2 regions of the Paraburkholderia phenazinium genome follow, and region 2 is predicted to be linked to the other one. Evidence: riboswitches for the same ligand, from Rfam matches in the RefSeq annotation. Region 2 holds a riboswitch; the other holds the start of a gene.
The links. Region 2 has a riboswitch for thiamine pyrophosphate ahead of BUS06_RS01380 (FAD-dependent oxidoreductase). Riboswitches for the same ligand answer to the same signal wherever they lie in the genome.
Positions count from the first base shown of each region.

Region 1: another riboswitch for thiamine pyrophosphate. It lies ahead of thiC (phosphomethylpyrimidine synthase ThiC); the one in region 2 lies ahead of BUS06_RS01380 (FAD-dependent oxidoreductase).

Region 1 covers NZ_FSRM01000001.1:2,076,130-2,083,814, forward strand. The annotation lists gene BUS06_RS09650 (L-lactate permease) at 1-956, opposite strand, end outside; gene BUS06_RS09655 (hypothetical protein) at 1,293-1,817, opposite strand; gene thiC (phosphomethylpyrimidine synthase ThiC) at 2,103-4,034, opposite strand; TPP riboswitch at 4,127-4,245, opposite strand; gene BUS06_RS09665 (DUF1223 domain-containing protein) at 4,542-5,387, shown strand; gene BUS06_RS09670 (EamA family transporter) at 5,775-6,704, shown strand; gene BUS06_RS09675 (NADPH-dependent 2,4-dienoyl-CoA reductase) at 6,742-7,685, opposite strand, start outside.
Region 2 covers NZ_FSRM01000001.1:275,311-282,995, reverse strand. The annotation lists gene BUS06_RS01385 (ABC transporter ATP-binding protein/permease) at 1-88, opposite strand, end outside; TPP riboswitch at 482-593, shown strand; gene BUS06_RS01380 (FAD-dependent oxidoreductase) at 791-1,945, shown strand; gene thiS (sulfur carrier protein ThiS) at 2,018-2,215, shown strand; gene BUS06_RS01370 (thiazole synthase) at 2,289-3,104, shown strand; gene thiE (thiamine phosphate synthase) at 3,101-4,237, shown strand; gene BUS06_RS01360 (ABC transporter ATP-binding protein) at 4,337-5,158, shown strand; gene mlaE (lipid asymmetry maintenance ABC transporter permease subunit MlaE) at 5,155-5,922, shown strand; gene mlaD (outer membrane lipid asymmetry maintenance protein MlaD) at 6,014-6,559, shown strand; gene BUS06_RS01345 (MlaA family lipoprotein) at 6,571-7,575, shown strand.

The DNA of each region.
Region 1 (7,685 bases), 1.8 Mb from region 2:
ATCGTGAAGACCTTGGCGATCGTCCAGACGATCACGACCACTGACACAATGATCCACGGATACCAGCCCTGCGCGCCGCTGATCTTGCTGTCGCGCACTTCGTTGATGCGATCGACGTTGACGGCGAACTTCGGATCCGGGGCAGGCTTCCAGAACTTCAGGAACGACACCGTCACGATCAGCGAAACCAGCGAGGAGAGCACGTCGGTCAGGCTGTAGTTGACGTAGTTCGAGGAGATGAACTGGGTGACGGCGAAGCTGCCGCCGGCCACCAGCAGCACCGGCCAGATGCGCAGCATGTTACGAAAGCCCGCATACACGGCGATCACATAGAACGGCAGCAGGAACGCGAAGAACGGCAACTGGCGGCCGATCATCTGGGCGAGGCTGTTGGCCGGCAGGTGCGTGACCGCGGCGAGCACGGTGACCGGCACGCCGAGCGCGCCGAAGGCGACCGGCGCGGTATCGAAGATCAGCGTGAAGGTCAGGGCTTCGAGTGTCGGGAAGCCGAGCAGGATCAGCAGTGAGCTGGTGATCGCGACCGGTGTGCCGAAGCCGGAGATGCCTTCGAGCAGCGCGCCGAACGAGAAGCCGATCACGACGAGCACGATACGGCGGTCGTTCGGCAGATTGTCGATCATCCACATGCGGAACGCGGCGAAGCGTCCCGAGCGTTGCGCGATGTTGTAGAGCAGGATCGCCGCGACGACGATCCACATGATCGGCCAGAGCGCGAAGACCGCGCCGGCGACGACCGTGTTGATGGCAAGCCCGACCGGAAATTGCCAGCCGAAGATCGCCACCAGCAGCCCGACGATCAGTCCGGCGAGCGACGCCTGCCATGCCGGGCGCCGGGCCCAGCCAAGCAGCACGAGGACCACGAGGATAGGTAGTGCAGCGACGATGAACGACGGGAATAGCGAATTGCCAATCGGGGTCAACAGTTGGTGAAACATCACGTCTCCTTCGTTGTTGTTCGAGTCGACGCGACCCGCTGCATGTTATGTGACGCGTCGAATGTGGCAGAACGGATGACGGTATGGCTGCGTGTGGGACAGCACCGTGTTCTCTATTTAAACAGATAATGCATGCGGCAGCATCAGGATAGAGCGCGCGCTGGCGCAGTCAAGACGGGGAAACCAGCGGCGTATGGACGGCAGTGGGCATAGATGGCGCGCAGGTGGCTGGCACCTGGCGCGGGCCTGACCTGGCGGTCAGATTGGGTCTGTCACAGGCCGGGAAAAGAGGTGATGCTGGGTGTGTATTCCGACGTGGCTCATTGGTTCATCGGCTCAGTGCCAATGGCCTCCGCCACCGCCATGCCAACCGCCGCCGTGCCAGCCACCGCCGTGCCAGCCGCCACCCCAGCAACAGCCGCCGCCCCAGAAGCCGGCAAAACCGACCGATACCGATGGTCCCCAATACGGGTAACCATAACCGTAGCCATATCCGTAGTACGGATAGGCCGGGGCCGCATACGGATAAGCCGCATAGGGATACGCGGAATAGGCCGGCCCGACATCCGGAGCCGGCGTATAGATCTGCTGGCTAGCCGCGGTCGCCGCCGGTGACGGCACTACATAGCTACCCGAAGCCGTCACCGACGGCGGTGGCGGCGCGGGGATCGGGTTGTGCTGGTTCAGCGCGCCAACGGGCTCGCCGTTCGCATTCACCGCCACGGACGTCTGCGAGGAACCCGTGGTTGGGTAGTAGCCGTTCGCGCCGTAGGGATAGTAGCCGTAGGGGTAGTAACAGCCCGCGAGGGCGAGCGCGGCAGCCGCGGCGCCAAGACGGGTGATAGCCGAAAGTGGACTCATGGCATGCTCCTGATGCAGCTCGATGCCGCGATGGTTAATGTTCGAGAGGTTGCAAACCGGCATCTTCCACTCAGAATACCCCTGAGCGATTCGGGTCAGGTTGCAAACAGGTTACCGCTTATTTCAGTGCCGTGCCGGATGTGTCCTGGGTAAGGGCTTGTCGGGATTGGCGCGCATTCGGGTCGCTTCGAACCGTGCCCGCAAAAGAAAAGGGCCCGCCAGCGGCGAGCCCTTGAGTTGCACGAGAAGCGAGGTGGCGCATCCTGCCGGCGCCACCCACCGGCCTCACTGCCGCTGATAAATCTCGGCGCCCTTTTTCATGAACTCGATCGACTTCACTTCCATGCCTTTCTTCAAGGCTTCGTCGTCGGTCACACCTTGCTGCGCGGCGAACTCGCGCACGTCCTGCGTGATCTTCATCGAGCAGAAGTGCGGGCCACACATCGAGCAGAAGTGCGCGACCTTGGCCGAGTCCTTCGGCAGCGTTTCGTCGTGGAATTCACGCGCCTTGTCCGGATCGAGACCGAGGTTGAACTGGTCTTCCCAACGGAATTCGAAGCGCGCTTTCGACAGCGCGTTGTCACGCACCTGCGCGCCCGGGTGACCCTTCGCCAGATCCGCCGCATGGGCCGCGAGCTTGTACGTGATGATGCCGGTCTTGACGTCGTCCTTGTTCGGCAGACCCAGGTGTTCCTTCGGCGTTACGTAGCAGAGCATCGCCGTGCCGAACCAGCCGATCATCGCAGCACCGATGCCTGACGTGATGTGGTCGTAGCCCGGGGCGATGTCGGTGGTCAACGGTCCCAGCGTGTAGAACGGCGCTTCGTCACACCATTCCAGTTGCAGGTCCATGTTCTCCTTGATCAGTTGCATCGGCACGTGGCCCGGGCCTTCGATCATCGTCTGCACGTCGTGCTTCCACGCGATCTGCGTGAGCTCGCCGAGCGTCTTCAGTTCGCCAAGTTGCGCTTCGTCGTTGGCGTCGTAGATCGAGCCGGGACGCAGGCCGTCGCCGAGCGAGAAGGCCACGTCATAGGCCTTCATGATTTCGCAGATGTCTTCGAAGTGCTCGTACAGGAAGCTTTCCTTGTGATGCGCGAGACACCACTTCGCCATGATCGAGCCGCCGCGCGAGACGATACCCGTCATGCGCTTCGCCGTGAGCGGCACGTATTGAAGACGCACGCCGGCGTGGATCGTGAAGTAATCGACGCCTTGCTCCGCCTGTTCGATCAGCGTGTCGCGGAAGATTTCCCACGTCAGGTCTTCGGCCTTGCCGTTGACCTTTTCCAGCGCCTGGTAGATCGGCACCGTGCCGATCGGCACCGGCGAATTGCGGATGATCCACTCGCGCGTTTCGTGGATGTGCTTGCCGGTGGAGAGATCCATCACCGTGTCGCCGCCCCAGCGGATCGCCCACGTCATCTTGTCGACTTCTTCGCCGATCGACGAGGTCACCGCCGAGTTGCCGATGTTCGCGTTGACCTTCACGAGGAAGTTACGGCCGATGATCATCGGCTCGCTTTCGGGGTGATTGATGTTGTTCGGGATGATCGCGCGGCCGCGGGCCACTTCGTCGCGCACGAATTCCGGCGTGATTTCGGTGAGACCGTTCGGACCGAAGGCACTCGCGCCGAATGCCTGGCCCGGATGCTGACGGCCCATCATCGCCGCGAGCTTTTCGCCGTTCGGACCGCTCGTCTTGAGCGACTCAAGATACGCCGCGCGCTGCTGGTTTTCGCGGATCGCGATGTACTCCATTTCCGGCGTGATGATGCCTTTGCGCGCGTAGTGCATCTGCGAAACGTTGGCGCCGGCTTTGGCGCGGCGCGGCGTGCGATGCAGGCCCTGGAAGCGCAGATCGGCGGTGGCCGTATCGGCGGCGCGTTCGCGGCTGAAGTCGCTCGACAGACCGCTTAGCGCTTCGGTGTCGCCGCGTTCTTCGATCCAGCGTTGACGCAAAGCCGGCAGACCCGCGCGGATATCGATCGTGGCATCCGGATCGGAGTAGGGGCCCGACGTGTCGTAGACGAAGACCGGGGGATTCTTCTCGCCGCCGAAGCTGTCCGGTGTATCCGACTGGCTGATTTCGCGCATCGGCACGCGGATATCGTCGCGTGAGCCAGTGACGTAGATCTTGCGGGAATTCGGCAGCGGGGCGACAGCGGCCGCATCGACGTGAGCGTCGGCGGAAAGGAACTTCGGATTGGCGTTCATGCATTTCTCCATGCAAAGCTCTATGTGGGGCCGCTAAGCAGGAGACGAGATGGAAGTTGTCGGAATTCGCCAGAGGATGAGGCGGTGCTGCGCTACGAATTCCGTACGCTTCCCTGCGCTGGCATTATCCAGATCAGGTTCAAAGGGTATTTCTCACCCACGCAACACGGACCTCCAACCTCCGTGCGACGCAGGACCCCCGCGTTAGCAGCGCACACGATACACCGCCGGCGCAGTGCTTGGCAACCGGTCTCGAAATCGGTGTGGCCCGAATGGTGGCCGGCTTACAGCCTGTCGTGCTTATCTCTATTGGGCTGCGCGGGGTGATGCGCCGCAGCATGAAAGGTGGCGTTGCCCGATCTTTATCGTCAGCCACGCCATGTCCTCCAGTCCCGCAATAAAATTTCAGAGGCGCTGTCATAACGGGCGACGCTCGCCGACTAACGTGCAGATTTCCAGATGGAGCCTGCCATGAATCCCCTTATGCGTTCCCACGCGTATCCGCTTATGCCTGTACGCGTGCGTTCACTCACGCGCCGCTTTGCCGACTCGCCGGTGGTGCGTGCCATCGCGCTGTTTGCCGCGCTAGCCACGAGCGGTGCCGCTCAGGCCGCCGATGCGATGTGCAAGGCGCACAGCCCGGCCCACCGTGTCGCGCTGGTCGAGTTGTACAGCAGCGAGGGTTGCAATAGCTGCCCGCCGGCGGATCACTGGCTGGGTCAGTGGAAGGACAGCGGTGCCGCTCGAGGCGTCGTGCCGCTTGCCTTGCATGTCGACTACTGGAACAGCCTTGGCTGGAACGACCGCTTCTCCCAGCATCGTTTCACTGAACGGCAGCAGACGCTGACCGATCTCGCCGGCGGCCACACGATTTACACGCCTGAAATCTTCGTGTCGGGGCGTGAGTTGCGTAGCTGGTCCCGGCCCGAGAGCTTCGATGAGCGTGTTCACGAGGTGACCGCCGAGCCGGCGCAGGCAGACGTTGCGCTTGAACTCGCGCCGCCTGCTCAGGGCACGAACGGTTTCGGCGTCGACGCGCGCTTCACGTCCAAAGCCACGGTCCACGATCCATTGAACGCGTACGTCGCCGTCTATGAAAACGCGCTGACGTCGCAAGTGCGCGCCGGCGAAAACAGTGGCGCGACGCTGCATCACGAACGCGTCGTGCGGCAATGGATCGGTCCGGTGCCGCTTGCGGGCGGCAGCGCGCAGATTCGCCGTGAGATCGCGCTCGATGCCACCGATGCCGCCGACCGCCAGGCGCAGCCGGACAGGTTCGGCGTCGTGGCCTTCGTCGAAAACGCATCCACCGGCGAGGTGTTGCAGGTGACGGAACTGGCCGCCTGTCAGTGAGGCCGCCGGCGATCGATTGAGGTCGACGCCTTCGCCATGAGTAACCCTCGATCTGAACCTCGCACCTGATTTTCGGAGACTTGAAACCTCGCATGCTCTAGCCGTCGCGGCGTCTGTTCGGCAGGCAGTCGCTCGCACGAACGCCCAGCCGCTTTCCGGATACAGAATTTACGATTCTTTCATGGACGCCCAACCGCGTTCCTGCATAATGCTGCGGTGCGTGCCGCGGTTGTCCGCCGTTGCCGTCCCCAAGTACTTCTGCCCGTTCTACCACCATGTCTTTGAGCCTTGCCTGCCAGGCCGCATCCACGATGCGGCGCCCGCCATCTGGACCCAGCGTCCCCAGCGGGGGCACAACGCCTCGAACGACATGGGTGGATTGAACGCATGTCGCTGCAACCTCCTGGCCGTTTTCCCCTCCGTTTTGCCGTTCGCCTGCCTCAGTCTCATGCTGGCCGGATTGCGCTCGCGCTGAGCGTCGTCTACCTCGTGTGGGGCTCCACGTATCTGGCCGTGCACGTGGCGCTCGGATCATTCCCACCGCTCCTTCTGTCCGGCCTGCGCAACCTGTTTGCGGGTATCGGCCTGTTCGTCTTCGCCGCGCGTCGTGACCCGGTCTGGCCAAACACCGCTGAGATTCGCAACGCCGGGCTGGTCGGTACGATGCTGGTGGGTCTCTCGAGCGGGATGCTGGCTTTCGGCATGCGCACGGTCGGCACCGGCACTGCCGCGGTCATGGTCGCTACCGTGCCGCTGTTCGCTACCGTCATCGCCGCTGTGGCGGGACGCAAGATCGGGCGGGGCGAATGGTTTGCCGTGGGCCTCGGACTCGTGGGGATTGCGATCCTGAGTCAGGGCGGTGGCGCGTCGGGCTCGGCCGGCGGGAGTCTCGCAATTCTGTGTGGCGCGCTCTTCTGGGCAGGCGGCGCGCATCTGGCTGGACGGCTGAAACTGCCGTCGGACCTGTTTATGTCTACCGCGTTGCAGATCGGCCTGGGTGGCGCGATGTCGACGATCGTCGCGTGGGTCTCCGGCGAGCGCATGGCCGAACTGCACATCCTGCCGCTGCTGGCGTTCTTCTACCTGATGCTGGTCGGCACCATGGCCGCGTATGTCGCGTACGGCTATCTGATCCGGCATACCAGTCCGATCATCGCCAGCAGTTGCATGTACGTGAACCCGGTGGTGGCGGTCGCGCTTGGCGCGCTGCTGCTCGGCGAACCGGTGACCGGCGCAACGGTGATTGCGACGGTGGTGATCCTGGCGAGTGTCGGTCTGTCGTTCTGGTTCGATTACCGGCGCCGCGGTCTGGCGTGAGAGGCAGAGGCCCGCAACGCGCCCCCGCGTTGCCTGACTATAAACGCGCCGCCAGCTCCGCCCCTTCGCGGATTGCCCGCTTGGCATCGAGTTCGCTCGCCAGCGCCGCGCCGCCGATCACGTGATACCGCGGGCCGTCCGCAGGCGGCGTGGCCGGCTGCAGATCGCGCAAGGATTCCTGCCCCGCGCAGATCACGATCGTCTCGACCTCGAGCCACTGCTCGGTGCCTTCGCGAGCGATCTTCAACCCGCGTTCGCTGATCTCCAGATACGACACGCCGTCGAGCATCCGCACACCGTTGCGCATTAGCGTGGCCCGGTGCACCCAGCCCGAGGTCTTGCCGAGCCCCGCACCGAGCTTGCCGGCTTTGCGCTGCAACAGCCAGATGTCGCGTACCGGTTGCGCAGGCAGCGGCGCTTTCAGACCGCCGCGCTCGCGCACGGCCAGATCGACGCCCCATTCTTCGAGCCACGCGTCGCGCGGCTGCGGCAGCGGCTCGCCGGGATGATGCAGCAGGAACTCGCTGACGTCGAAGCCAATCCCACCGGCGCCGATTACCGCGACGCTGCGGCCTACCGGCGCGCCGCGCAGCACCTCGACGTAGGTCAAGACGTTTGGCCCGTCGATGCCGGGAATCGCCGGACGGCGCGGAGCGATGCCTGTGGCGAGGATCACGTCGTGGTAGCCGCCCGCGCCGAGCAGCGCGGCATCGACGCGAGTGGCGAGCCGCACGTCGACGCTATACCGCTGCAACTGGCTCTGAAAATAGCGGATCGTCTCGCTGAACTCTTCCTTGCCCGGCACACGCATCGCGAGATTGAACTGTCCGCCGATGGTTGTGCTCGCATCGAACAGCGTCACACGGTGGCCACGCGAGGCGGCCACCGTCGCCGCCGATAGCCCGGCCGGCCCGGCACCCACCACGGCAATCGTCCGCGGCGTCTCCTGACTGGCGAGCGGCCGGTACACCAGTTCAGTTT
Region 2 (7,685 bases):
CAGAGACCCAGTAGGGCTTGATCAGACTCCACGCGGAGACCTTGTCGTCCGGCTCGAGCGGGCTGGCAGGGGAAGTATTGGGTGTCATGACCATCCTGAAGAAATACTGGCTCATCTTGGACCGACCCGCTGCAAGCAAGCCTAGACCGGCTTGCCTATAGTGGATCGGTGCCACAGCGGAATTGCAAATAGCGGCCCGGGCCTCGAACCCGTCGTACGACCGCCCGATTCTGCCGCCGGCGGCTTAAGCGAAAATTAATCACCTGAGGCACTGGACCGCGGCCTCGCGCGACCGGCGTATGGTTGTCGCGTTTGACGCGAGAGCCCGCGACAACGGCGCAGACTCCATCGCCGCATTGTGCCAGAGGCTCCGAGCGAGACTACATGAATCGCCCAGGCCCGACGGTCTGCCCGCCCGTGATCGCAGCCGCTCCATCGCCCCCGGTTTGCGGCCGCCGCGCCTTTTATGGTCTAATGACTCTCGACGAAACAGGGGTGCTTTGCGCGCGGGCCGCACGCCGCAGCAAGGCTGAGAGAGACCCTTTGCACCCGATCCGGGTAATACCGGCGCGGGAAGTTTCCGGAAGTTGGCTTTTCTTCCATTCCCCGCCGGGCAGCGTCCGTCACTGGATGCGCATTTTGTCCGGCCGGCCTCGCCCGCCGGTTTCGTCCTTGGGTACGTGCGCCTGTTGCCGTACGGAAAGGATACGATGACCGCTTATTCTTCAGTCTATTGCTTCGTTTGCCCCGTGACGCTCAAGGCCGCTCTGCGCGCGCCGGCAGGACGGCAATGAACGCGCTCGATCGCTCGCAACCGGATTTCGCCATCATCGGCGGCGGACTGTGCGGCCGGCTGGTCGCGTGGCGCCTCGCCGGTGCGGGACACCGCGTGGCGCTTTACGAGCGCGGCGATGCCGCCGGTTCGCAAGCCGCCGCGTGGGTGGCGGCCGCGATGCTCGCGCCGCTCGCCGAAGCGGCCAGCGCCGAATTGCTGATCACGCGCCTCGGCGCCGCCTCGCTCGATAGCTGGCCGCAAGTACTGGCCGAACTGCCCATACCGGTGTTCTTTCAACGCAATGGGACGCTGGTGGTCTGGCATCACGCCGATCGCACCGAAGCGCCGCTGTTCGAACGCCGGGTGCGCTCGAACGCGCCCGCCGATCTGCTGGATGGCGGCTTCGTCACGCTCTCGGGTGCGCAACTCGGCGCGACCGAGCCCGCGCTGGCCGGCCGTTTCGCGCAAGGCTGGCTGCTGCCGCATGAGGGACAACTCGATAATCGCCAGGTGTTGAGCGCGCTCGCCGCAGGCCTCGCCGAGCGGCGCGTCGAAACGCACTGGAACACGCCCGTGGACGATGGCGCGTTACCGTCCGCCCGCGTGACGATCGATTGCCGCGGCCTCGGTGCCAAGACTGTTTTGCCGACTTTGCGCGGCATTCGTGGCGAGGTTGCTCGCGTCCACGCGCCTCGGATCAAGCTCACGCGCCCGGTGCGTCTGCTGCATCCGCGCTATCCGCTGTATATCGCGCCGAAGCAGGACGATCTTTACGTGATCGGCGCAACCGAAGTGGAAGGCGAGGACATGTCGCCCGTCAGCGTGCGTTCCGCGCTGGAATTGCTGAGTGCCGCGTTCTCGGTCCACCCCGGCTTCGGCGAGGCGCGCATCCTCGAATTGAACTCGCAGTGCCGCCCGACCTTGCCGGACCACCGTCCGGCACTGGTCTGGGATGGCGCGCAGACCTTGCGCGTGAACGGCCTGTACCGGCACGGCTATATGATCGTGCCCGAAGTCGCGGACGAAGCCGTTCGCTTTGCCGCTGCGCTGCTCGACGGACGCATCGGCGATGCCGACGCTTTCGACGACTGGCGGCGCGACGCGCGCTGGAGCGAGCTGTTCCAGCTTGCCCGGCTCGATCCGCAGAACCGCTCGCAGGTGCCGGCATGAGCGTTGCGACCATTGCCACATGGGCTGCCGCGCCGGCTGCCTACGCTATCGATTGAAACGTATCTGAACACCATGGACATTCATATCAATCAGAAGCCGTTGTCGCTGCCCGAGGGGGCGACCGTCGCCGACGCGCTCGCCGCTTTCGGCGCGCGTCCGCCGTTCGCGGTTGCGCTGAACGGCGACTTTGTGGCCCGTACCCAGCACGCCGCGCGCGCGCTGCAAGCGGGTGACAAGCTCGACGTCGTGCAACCGGTCGCCGGCGGCTAAAAACGGTGATTACCCGCGACCACGTAGCCGAACAGCCAGGTCGCCGGGTATCGCCAGAGACAAGGATTTCCAGATGACTTCTCCCATTCCCGCCGACGCGCTCACGCTGTACGGCGAAACCTTCGCCAGCCGGGTGTTGCTCGGCACGTCACGCTATCCGTCGCTGCAGTCGCTGTCCGACTCGATCGATGCGGCGAAGCCTGGCATGATCACCGTCGCGCTGCGCCGGCAGATGAACGAAGGCGGTGCCGAAGCCGGCTTCTTCGATCTGCTCAAGCGCCACGGCGTGCCGCTATTGCCCAACACGGCCGGCTGCCAGAGCGTCGGCGAGGCGGTCACGACCGCCCACATGGCGCGTGAAGTCTTCGAAACCGACTGGATCAAGCTCGAACTGATCGGCGACGACTACACGTTGCAGCCCGATCCGGTCGGTCTGATCGAGGCGGCTGCGCGGCTCGTCAAAGACGGTTTCAAGGTGCTGCCGTACTGCACGGAAGATCTGGTGATCGGACGGCGTCTGCTCGACGCCGGCTGCGAGGCGTTGATGCCGTGGGGCGCGCCGATCGGCACCGGCAAGGGCGTGATCAATCCATACGGTCTGCGGGTGCTGCGTGACCGGTTGCCGGACGTGCCGCTGATCGTCGATGCGGGGCTCGGCGTCCCGTCGCACGCCGCGCAGGTGATGGAGTGGGGCTTCGACGGCGTGCTGCTGAATACGGCGGTGTCGCAGGCGACCCATCCCGAAGCGATGGCCCGCGCGTTCGCGCTGGGCGTCGAGGCGGGCCGCCAGGCGTACCTTGCCGGGCCGATGGCTGAACGCGAAACGGCCCATGCGAGCACGCCGGTGGTCGGTATGCCGTTCTGGCATCAGGATGGGAGTTCGACATGAGTCAGACCACGCCGCAAACGAACTCGCAGACGGACATGCAAACGAATCCGCTCGCCGGCCGCGACGTCTTCTGGCCGCCCGCCGACGAACTGAGCGAAGCCGCCGAGCGCATTCGCGCGACGCTCGGCGATTGGCCGCCGACTCACGCGCCATGGCGGATTTGCCTTACCGCGCCTGACGACGCTAACGGCGGCGATCTGATCGTCATCGCCGACGCCCAGCAGCACGGCGAGCAGGTGGCGCGCTGGCAAGTGCAGGGCGCGGGTGTGATCGAAGCCGCCGCGGGCCGGGCGACGCTGCATCTGGGTGGCGAGCGTTATCCGCTGGAAGGCCATCTCGCCGAAGACTGGATTCCCGCGCTGGCGGCGTTTCTGGATTGCGGTTTTGATCCGCACGACGCACTGGTGCTGGCGCTCGCCTGGCGCGACGGCGACGAAACCACCGCCGCCGACGCATGGCCGTGCGACCTGTCGCGCTTCCCGCGCGTCCTCGGATTGCCCGCTGCACCCGAGCAGCCGTTCGCACGCTGCCCGGATCGCCTCGGCCTCTATCCCGTGCTGCCAACCGCCGAGTGGGTCGAGCGGGTGGTCGGCTACGGTGTGAAGACGGTCCAGCTGCGCCGCAAAACTGCCGAGCCGGCCGAACTGGCGCAGGAAATCGCGCGCTGCGTCGCGGCGGGCCGCAAGCATGACGCTCAGGTGTTCATCAACGATCACTGGCAGGCCGCGCTCGAAGCCGGCGCGTACGGCGTCCATCTCGGTCAGGAAGACCTGCATCTTGCCGACCTCGGCAGTCTCGCCGCCGCGGGCGTGCGCCTTGGCCTGTCGACGCACGGCTACTACGAGATGCTGATCGCGCTGCACTTCCGGCCGAGTTACATCGCGCTCGGCGCGGTGTTCCCGACCACCACCAAAGTGATGCCGACCGCGCCGCAAGGTCTGAGGCGTCTCGCCCGCTACGTACGCCTGCTCGATGGCGTGGTGCCGCTCGTCGCGATTGGCGGAATCGACCAGCAGGTGCTGCCGCAAGTACTGGCGACCGGCGTCGGCTGCGCCGCCGTGGTGCGGGCTGTCACGGAGGCTGCGGACCCTGCTGTTGCGGTTTCTGCAATGCTCCAAGGGTTTACGCCATAATCGCGTGGTCCCCTGTTTATCGGGGACCGGGCGCGTCACGGCAACTTTTGCACGATGGCCCTATAATTCGCCGTTCCGTGCAAAAGGATTGTCAGCCTCGTGCCTTCCACCTCCGAGACCCTTCTCGAGCTTCGTGACGTCGACTTCGGTTACGGCGACCGGCTCGTCCTGTCGAACCTGAACCTGCGCTTCCAGCGCGGTCAGGTCGTGGCGGTCATGGGCGGCTCGGGATGCGGCAAGACCACCGTGCTGCGGCTGATCGGCGGCCTCGTGCGTGCATTGCGCGGACAGATCCTGTTCCACGGCCAGGACGTCGGCGCGCAAACGCGCGACGGCCTGTACGCATTGCGCCGCAAGATGGGCATGCTGTTTCAGTTCGGCGCCTTGTTCACCGACATGTCCGTGTTCGAAAACGTCGCCTTCACGCTGCGTGAGCACACGGACCTGCCGGAAGAACTGATCCGCGACCTGGTGCTGATGAAGCTCAACGCCGTCGGCTTGCGCGGCGCGCGCGATCTGTCGCCGTCCGAGATCTCCGGCGGCATGGCGCGGCGCGTGGCGCTGGCCCGGGCTATCGCGCTCGACCCCGAACTGATGATGTACGACGAGCCGTTCGCCGGCCTGGACCCCATTTCGCTTGGCATCACGGCAAACCTGATTCGCACGCTGAATCAGGCGCTCGGCGCGACCTCGATTCTGGTGACGCACGATGTGCCGGAATCGTTCGCGATTGCCGACTACGTGTATTTCCTCGCCAACGGCGGCGTTCACGCCGAGGGCACGCCTGACCAGTTGCGGGCCTCGACCGATCCCACCGTGCGCCAGTTCATCGACGGCGCGCCGGACGGTCCGTTCAAATTCCACTATCCCAGCAACACGCCGCTTGCGGCAGATTTCGGCATCGGCGGGGGACAGGCATGATCAGTGCGATCGGACGTTCGGTGCTCGGCGGCCTCGAGACCGCCGGCTACGCCACGCGGCTCTTCTTCCGTCTGGTGCTCGAATTTTTCCCGTTGTTGCGCCGTCCGCGTCTTGTCACGAAGCAGATCCACTTCGTGGGCAATTATTCGCTCGTGATCATCGCGGTGTCGGGCCTGTTCGTCGGCTTCGTGCTCGGCTTGCAGGGCTATAACACGCTGAACCGCTATGGTTCCGAGCAGGCGCTCGGGCTGCTGGTCGCGCTGTCGCTCGTGCGCGAGCTGGGGCCGGTGGTCACGGCGCTGCTGTTCGCGGGGCGCGCCGGCACGTCGCTCACGGCCGAAATCGGTCTGATGAAAGCCGGCGAGCAATTGACGGCCATGGAAATGATGGCGGTCGATCCGATCAAGGTCGTGGTCGCGCCGCGCCTGTGGGCGGGCATTATCTCGATGCCGATTCTTGCGGCCATCTTCAGCGCGGTCGGGATCGGCGGCGGCTATGTGGTGGGCGTGCTGATGATCGGGGTCGATGCCGGCTCTTTCTGGTCGCAGATGCAGGGCGGCGTCGACGTGTGGGCTGACGTCGGTAACGGGGTGATCAAGAGTATTGTGTTCGGCTTTGCGGTGACGTTCATCGCGCTTTTCCAGGGTTACGAAGCCAAACCGACCCCGGAAGGCGTGTCACGTGCGACGACCAAGACGGTCGTGTACGGTTCGCTTGCTGTGCTGGGCCTCGATTTCCTGCTGACTGCATTGATGTTCAGCTAAAACCACGCGACGCGCTTTCTGCCGCGGGCATCAGCTTGCCCGCGCCGCGGGGTCGGCGTGGCCGGCGCGATGGATTCTCTTTGGGATGACGATGAAAAAGACTGCTCTCGACTTCTGGGTCGGCCTGTTTGTGGTGCTGGGTTTCGTAGCGCTGCTGTTCCTGGCGTTGAAGGCCGGCAACATGAGCTCGTTGTCGTTTCAGGCAACCTACCCGGTCAAACTCAAGTTCGACAATATCGGCGGACTGAAGGCGCGCGCGCCGGTGAAGAGTGCGGGCGTGACGGTCGGCCGCGTCGACTCGATCAACTTCGACACGAATTCGTATCAAGCTTTGGTCACAATCGATCTCGACAAGCAATACCAGTTTCCGAAGGACACCTCCGCCAAGATCCTGACTTCTGGCCTGCTCGGTGAGCAGTACATCGGTCTCGAACCGGGTGGCGATAGCGAGATGTTGAAGGCAGGCGACACGATCTCGATGACGCAGTCGGCCATCGTGCTCGAAAACCTGATTGGACAATTCCTCTATAGCAAGGCGGCAGACTCAGGCGCTGCCAAGCCGGGCGCACCCGCTGCAGCCCCCGCACCGGCGGCACCGGCGCCGGCTGTGCCCGCTTCGGGCGCGTCGGGTCAATAAGGAGAACAAGAATGCAGACCATGCGCGTCCGTATCACCACGCTGGCGTTCGGCGCGGCGCTGCTCGCCGGCTGTGCGACGGTCCAGACTCCGACCAAGGGCGATCCGCTCGAGGGCGTGAACCGTACGATCTTCAAGTTCAACGACAAGATCGACCAGTACGCGCTGAAGCCTGTTGCGAAGGGCTATGTGTACATCACACCGCAGCCGGTGCGCGACAGCGTGACGAACTTCTTCTCGAACATCGGCGACGTCTACATTGCGGCCAACAATCTGCTGCAGTTGAAGATTACCGACGGTGTCGAGGACATCATGCGGATCGTCATCAACACCACCTTCGGCGTCGGCGGCCTGTTCGACGTGGCGACGCTTGCGAAGCTGCCCAAGCACGAGAACGACTTCGGCCTCACGCTCGGTCACTATGGCGTGCCGTCGGGACCGTACCTGGTGCTGCCGCTGTTCGGGCCGAGCACGGTGCGCGATGGGTTCGGCTCAATAGCCGAATACTTTGTCAACCCGTTGACTTACATTCACCCGGACGGCCTGAGCTGGGCGCTGTACGGGATCAACATCGTCAACACGCGGGCGAACCTGCTGAACGCGAGCGATGTGCTGGAAGGCGCGGCGCTCGACAAGTATTCGTTCGTGCGTAATGCATACCTGCAGCGCCGTAATTATCTGTTGACCCAGGGTAAGGGTGGCGGCAACGCGGCGCTGCCGGATTACGGCGACAATGCACCGCTGCCGAAATACGACGACGTCGATGGCGGCGCGGCCGCCGCTGCTGGGGCCGCTTCGGCGCCGGGCGCGGCTTCCGCGACAGCGGCCACGCCTGCGCAGGCAGGTGCCGGAGCGCCGCAGGGCGCCTCGGGCGCCACCGCCGCGACTGCGACGCCGGCCTCTGACACGGCCGCGTCACCACCGATCGATATGAATGGTGGCCCGGAGAACGATCAGGTCCCTGCCGACCAGGTCGTGCCGCCGCGGCTTACCTTCCCGTCGTTCAGATTGCGTTGAGGATGCGGCAGTAACACCTGGAAACGACTCTGTCAGGTTGCGCGTGGATCGTGGATGAACTCGCGTGCTATTGTCGGCTCCAAGGTTTGCCGCACTATTCTTCTTGCTAG